2 regions of the Pseudoalteromonas sp. SR43-7 genome follow, and region 1 is predicted to be linked to the other one. Evidence: riboswitches for the same ligand, from Rfam matches in the RefSeq annotation. Region 1 holds a riboswitch; the other holds the start of a gene.
What was found. A riboswitch is a leader RNA that binds a small molecule or an ion and turns the genes downstream of it on or off. The one in region 1 is predicted to bind lysine.

Region 1 (3,421 bases):
GTCAGCCATTTTAAAACGTTTAAATAATAGCTCTAATACACCCCAATGTTCGGTTATGGTGTTTAGCAGCTTTTTAGCTGGGATCATAAGGGGTTACAACATCCTAGTATTTTATTATTGAGTTCTTTTAGAAGACTCATTATTACGTATTTTTAATTAACCTTGTCTGTATATAGTATTCGTTTTTAAGACCATTTAATAATAGTTTTTGCATAGAGGCAGTGCTAAAATTCGCGCCGAAAATAGGCACATGAAATGGAATGTTATTTGTGTGTTCTTTAAAACTATATCAAAGGTTGTTTAACTACCATGGTTTCCTCGATTATTCTAACCCTGATAGCGATTGCATTTTTACTGATCGTTATAGAAGATATAATCCATGTCAATAAAGCTAAAACCACGCTGTTTTTTGGTACGCTTTGCTGGATTCTTCTTTTTATATACCCTCTACACGGGCAAAGCCCCGACACGATTCAACACCTCTTAAATGAAAATATTTTAGAAATTGCCTCATTATGGCTATTTTTAATGGCTGCAATGACCTTTGTCGCGTATTTAAATTCAAAGGGGTTTATAGAAAATATTGTGCACCGTGTTATGCCAAAAAGTATTAGCGAAAAAAAGCTCATGTTTTTGGTGGGTGGTTTTGCGTTTTTGTTTTCGTCGATTTCAGATAACGTAACAGCGACGCTTATATCGCTTGCGGTTGTTATGTCGTTAAAGCTTGAACCTAAAAAGCTCGTTAAATACGCCACGCTTATTGTGTTTGGAGTGAACTCAGGTGGGGTATCGCTAATAACAGGTGACGTAACCACACTAATGATATTTTTAGATGGCAAAGTAACCATTGCTCATTTATTACTACTTATAGCGCCAGCACTTGCAAGCGTTATGCTGCTTGCTGCGTTACTGTCTATAGGTATGAAAGGGCGTGTTGAGTTTGCTAGTGCAGGTAAAACCCGCATTGAAAAAACCGACATAACCATTGCTGTTATATTTTTATCTACCGTAGTGAGCACACTTACGTTGAGTGTAATTTACAGCGTACCGCCTTTATTAACCTTTTTGTTTGGCTTATCAGTGATGTTTTTAGTGGCGCAATTTTTAATGCGCAAAAAAGACATAAACAAAGACATAATCGATTTTGTTCGCGATATAGAATACGACACATTATTGTTTTTTGTAGGTGTACTTTTACTTGTAGGCGCACTTAAAGAAATTGGTATGTTGAGTAAATTTACCGACCTATACACGGTAATGGCACCAGAATACGCAAACTACTTAATGGGCATATTATCAGCAGGGGTCGATAACGTACCGCTTACCGCTGCATTATTAAAAGCCAATATAGTAATGAGCCAACAACACTGGTTGTCGTTTACGTATGCAACGGGCGTGGGCGGTTCAATGCTTATTATTGGTTCGGCTGCGGGCATTATTGCCATGAGTAAAGTTAAAGCGCTTACCTTTATGAGCTACTTGCGTTTATCGCTGCATTTATTAATTTGTTACACGGTTGGATATGCGGGCTCGTATTACATGGGCAGTTTTATTTAACTCATAAATTATTAAATGCTTGACAGCTAGACGTCTAAACGATAACTTTCAAAGCCCCGCTACTTAGTGGGGTTTTGTTTTATTAGCCACTGGTTAATAAAGCATTCAGAAGAGGTGCGATACTTAGGTACTTAATGTTAGGCGACGAAAGCCGATGATCATTAAGGAGGGAAGTACTCGCCGAGGAAAATAATGGTACGTCGTCATTGTTTTTCGGTTTATGGGGCTGAATCCTCAAAACTGTCACCAATATAGGTGGAGAGCTTCTGGCAGTGGACTTATCTTCAAGCATTCCTTTGCCAAGTTCTTCTTGTTTTATTGCGGTTTGGATACCGCGAAAGGAGACTAAATGACTACCGTATCAGCGCCACAAACAGTGCCTCAAACAGAGTTAAGCGCAAAATCAGATTACATCGTTGCCAAATTTGGCGGAACCAGTGTTGCAAATTTTGAAGCGATGAGTCGCTGTAGCGAAATTATTGTTGCAGATAAAAGCGTACGTATTGTTGCCGTGAGCGCCAGTGCCGGCGTAACTAATCACTTAGTTGCACTGTGTAAATCAAGCATTACTCCTAGTGAGCGCCAAGAACACATAAACGGCGTGCTTGCTATTCAACAAACTATTTTAGATGAATTATCGCTAGATGCCGATTTAGCGGTTGGCTTTAACGAAACCCTAAAAGCATTTCAAACATTGGCTCAAGAGCCACTAACAACCGATCAGCAACACGACGAGCTACTTAGCTTTGGTGAGCGTTTATCGTCGTATTTGTTTGCTCAGGTACTGCGTTTACAAGGTTTAAACGCCGATCGCTTTGATGTGCGCAAGGTACTTAAAACCGACAGCCAATTTGGTAAAGCAACGCCCAATGTTGCAGCCACAGCGCAAGCTGCTAAAGAGCATTTAATTCCGTTATTAGACGCTCAAGTAATTGTAACTCAGGGATTTATTGGTAGTGACGAATACGGTCAAACCACAACGCTAGGGCGTGGTGGTTCTGACTATAGCGCTGCATTACTAGCTGAAGCGATTAACGCTAAAAGTGTGCATATTTGGACCGACGTAGTGGGCATTTTTAGCACCGACCCGCGTTTGTGCGCAAAAGCGACGCCTATTGCACGCTTAAGTTTTGACGAAGCCGCTGAAATGGCAACCTTTGGCGCAAAAGTATTACACCCAGCAACTATTTTACCAGCGAGCCGTAGCCACATTAACGTGTTTGTAGGTTCTAGCCGCGAGCCAGAGCGTGGCGGTACGTGGATTGAGCGCGAAAAATCGCAGCAACCAGGTATACGCGCAGTAACGCAACGTAAAAACCAAATATTGCTTACGCTTAAAAGCCCAGAAATGCTACTAGCAAGCGGCTTTTTAGCACGCGTATTTACACTATTAAGTGAATATAATATATCGGTAGATTTGGTAACTACATCAGAAATCAGTGTAGCTATAACGCTTGATAACGCGCAAAACGCCTCGCGCCCAGAGCTTGATCAAGAATGCCTAGATAAGCTTGCAGAGTTTTGTCATGTTTCGGTAGAAAACAACCTAACATTGGTGGCACTTATTGGCTCTGAGATTCAATTACGCCAACACGAAATGAACTTAATGAGTGTACTAAAAGACTTTAACATTCGATTAATTTGTCACGGTGCTAGTAAGCACAACCTGTGCTTTTTAGTAGAGCAAACTGAGTCAGATAACGTAGTACAGTCTATTCATAGCCGTTTATTAGAAAATGATTTTGCTGCGTAAATAACGGTTATTCAGGGAAATTAACTAGTAAAATCAGTTAATAAAGTCATTTAATAAAAAGCATCGCCAGTCGGTGCTTTTTTTATGCACCACACTCACATCAAAACAAGC
Region 2 (3,421 bases), on a different contig from region 1:
CAAATTGGTGCCCAGAGTAACCAAGTGCTACTGCAGGAATCGCCTGTTTTTCGTTACCGCTAAAAGTGCTGGCACACAAATCAGCCGCAACGTTAATATTAAATTGTTTTGCTAAACTCTCGTTCCACAGTAATAGCTGAGGAGAGGCGACACTTGCAGGGAAATCTTCTATTGCGAAGTTTTCCGCAATATCTGTGTATCTTGGCACTAATTTCATGGTAATTCCTATTATTGCTGACTTATACCAACACGGTTGTCACCTACGCCATAAGCAACAATTAAGCTTAACTCTTGCATACTTAAGCCGCTTTGCTTTTGCATTTCGTTAAAAAAAGCTTGGGCTGCATTTAGTGACTTTTTAGTTTGTAAGCCGCCGTCTATAATTTTATGGGCACGCAAATAATTCTCTACATCGCGTGATAGTAAAAATGTATCTTTACCAAGTGCTCGCAGCGCATAAGGCCCTGTATTTCCGCCTAAACGCGAACCATGTTTTTTTAAATACGCCCACAAGCCAATAATATCGTCTGTTGGCCAATTAGCGATAAACTGGCTAAAACTGCCATGTTCTCCTGCTATTTCGTGGATCATGTAAGCATTTTCGGTAATTGTTTTTACTTTTTTATAGTTACGAACAATTCGCTCATCCGTTGCTTTTTGTTCCAGCATATCAGGTGGCATCATTAATAACTTATCAACGCTAAAATCCCAAAAAACCTCTCTAAAGCCCGGCCACTTATTATTTATGACTGACCAATAAAAGCCGCTTTGAAATACTTTTCGAGTAAATTCTTCAAGCCAATCGTCGTCACTTAACGTGCTTAGTTGTTTTTTAGATAGCGGTTTTGCAAGTAATAACTTAAGCATTTTTTCAGAGCCTTTTCGCTCTACCGCTCGCTTATAAATATCGCTAAATTTTTCCATACTAATTAAATACCTCACTACTTATATTGCTAGTGTACGAGAAAAGCACCTAATACGTAACCACCCCTCTTTTCGATGAATTAATCTGTATTTAGTCGCTTGACACCTAGACGGCTAAAATGCTTTAATCGCCGTAATTACCCTATTTAAATTGCACAGGTTTGTAAGTTTTACTCTATAAACAGGTGCAAAGGGCTAGAAGAGGTGCGTTATTCAGGTAGCGTATGTTAGGAGCGCAAACTCCAGTAAGCATACGTGAGGGGAATTAACGCCGAGAAGTAACCACTTTTGCGAGGTGTTTATTTCGGGCGACTAGGTTGAACCCTAGCGACTGTCACCAATAGCTGCTTATAAAAAGCAGCTTGTTAGTTTGGTGGAGAGCTTCTGGTCTTAAATATTAAGGCCGTGCGCCCTATTATTTTAAGCCCATTCGCTCTTCGAATTATTAGTTCGAACGACGTTAATGCGGCTCCTTCCATAAAGCTTTTTAACTCTTCGAATAATACCAATTGCATTAAATTAGTTATCGCTAAAATGATCACGTTTTTAATAAAATTGGTACAAATTATAAGTTCGTGAGAGATGATCAACAACTTCAATTTAAACGACTACTCACTGTGGACCGCGCTCGTTACGCCATTTGATCAACACGGCGATGTTGACTACAACACGTTAACTAAGCTGGTTAGCGGTCAAGAAGCGGCACATAACGGTATTTTGCTACTTGGCAGTACGGGCGAAGGTTTAGCACTAACGCTAAAAGAGCAAAAAGCCATTGTTGAACACGTATGCCAGCTAAAACCAACAGTACCACTCATGGTTGCTGTGGGCGGTAGTAACTTAAAGCAACAAATTGAGTGGGTTAACTACTGTAATACACTACCAATTCATAGCTTTTTACTTGGCTCACCGCTTTATGCAAAGCCTGGTGCTATAGGTCAAACTCATTGGTTTGAAAGCCTACTAAATGCAAGCGCTCACCCATGTATGCTTTATAACGTACCGGGTCGAAGTGCTGTTAGCATCCCAGTGGCAACAATTCAAAACTTACAAAAAAATAAAAATTTATGGGCGTTAAAAGAAGCGAGCGGCAGTATTGCTCAGTTTGAAGCTTACCGCCAAGCGGCGCCTAATTTAGCTATTTTTAGTGGCGACGATGCGCTAATGCCTTATTTTGCTCAAGCTGGCGCAAAAGGTTTGGTGTCGGTAGCTGCAAACGCATGGCCTGAACAAACTCACGAGTTTGTTAAGCGCAGTTTAAGTGGTCAACACCCTAATTTATTTGCCCAGTGGTCAAGCGCTATTAATAGCCTATTTGCTGTCGCAAACCCTATTCCCGTAAAGGTACTGATGCATTTGCAAGGCCGCTTAAGCAGCCCGCAACTTCGTCCACCTTTAACACACCTTGAGTTAACTCATACCGATTGCGTCACAACTGCAAACAACACCATTTTATCTTGGCATTAAATACAGGTTTTTATAATGAGCTGGTTAGAACTATTAAATAATTTAGAATCGGGCGCAGTACGCGCAGCATCGCAAAACGAAAGCGGCCAATGGCAGGCTAACGTAGAAGTAAAGCAAGGCATTTTGGATGCCTTCAAAAATGGCACTAATACTGAGTTTGCAGGTGGTTTTGTTGATAAACATAACTTAGCTCCACAAGAATTTAGTACTGATGATGGCGTACGTATGGTGCCGGGTGGCTCTAGTGTTCGCCGTGGTGCTTATGTTGCTAAAGGCACGATTATTATGCCACCAGCGTATGTAAACATTGGTGCATATATCGACGAAGGCACAATGGTAGATAGCCACGCATTAGTTGGCTCGTGTGCACAAGTAGGTAAAAACGTACATTTAAGTGCTGCAGTTCAGCTTGGTGGTGTACTTGAGCCTATTGGTGCAAGCCCAGTAGTTGTAGAAGACGACGCATTTATTGGCGCTGGCTGTATTATTGTTGAAGGTGTAGTTATTAAAAAAGGTGCAGTACTTGCCCCAGGCGTGCGTTTATCAGCAACTATTCCGGTATACGACTGCGTAAACGAGCGCCAACTAGATAAAGGCGAGCCAATCCCTGAGTACGCTATTGTAATACCAGGCTCTCGCCCTGCGTCAAACGAGTGGGCGCGCGAGCAAGGCCTAAGCATGTCGTGTGCGTTAATAGTTAAATACCGCGACGAAAAAAGCGATGCATCATTATTACTTGAAGAGGTTTTACGATAATGAGCTTTTTGAGCACGCCTATCAAAACCGCTGTAAATACAATTACACAACAACTTGATACACCTTTTTTTGTTTACGATTTAGATCAACTAAACGCGCATCTTGCACGTTTAGTTGCGCAAACCGATGTAAAACTGTGGTACGCGGTAAAAGCAAATCCACTGTCTAAAATTATTCAAAGCTTAGACAGTGCTGGCTTTAATTTTGACGTAGCAAGTAAAGGTGAGCTTGAGCAAGTACTAGCACAAGGTATTAGCTCGCAGCGCGTGCTCAA

Region 2: linked by a shared signal. The riboswitch ahead of dapA (4-hydroxy-tetrahydrodipicolinate synthase) and the one ahead of lysC (lysine-sensitive aspartokinase 3) in region 1 are both predicted to bind lysine.

Annotation. Positions count from the first base shown of each region.
Region 1 is NZ_JACJDY010000008.1:99,998-103,418, forward strand. Features, by position in the region: gene H5087_RS08200 (hypothetical protein) at 1-87, opposite strand, end outside; gene nhaD (sodium:proton antiporter NhaD) at 310-1,557, shown strand; lysine riboswitch at 1,659-1,831, shown strand; gene lysC (lysine-sensitive aspartokinase 3) at 1,907-3,310, shown strand; gene H5087_RS08215 (4'-phosphopantetheinyl transferase superfamily protein) at 3,344-3,421, opposite strand, start outside.
Region 2 is NZ_JACJDY010000010.1:52,176-55,596, reverse strand. Features, by position in the region: gene H5087_RS09480 (YdiU family protein) at 1-217, opposite strand, end outside; gene H5087_RS09475 (DNA-3-methyladenine glycosylase I) at 229-924, opposite strand; lysine riboswitch at 1,116-1,316, shown strand; gene dapA (4-hydroxy-tetrahydrodipicolinate synthase) at 1,507-2,391, shown strand; gene H5087_RS09465 (2,3,4,5-tetrahydropyridine-2,6-dicarboxylate N-succinyltransferase) at 2,407-3,147, shown strand; gene H5087_RS09460 (PLP-dependent decarboxylase) at 3,147-3,421, shown strand, end outside.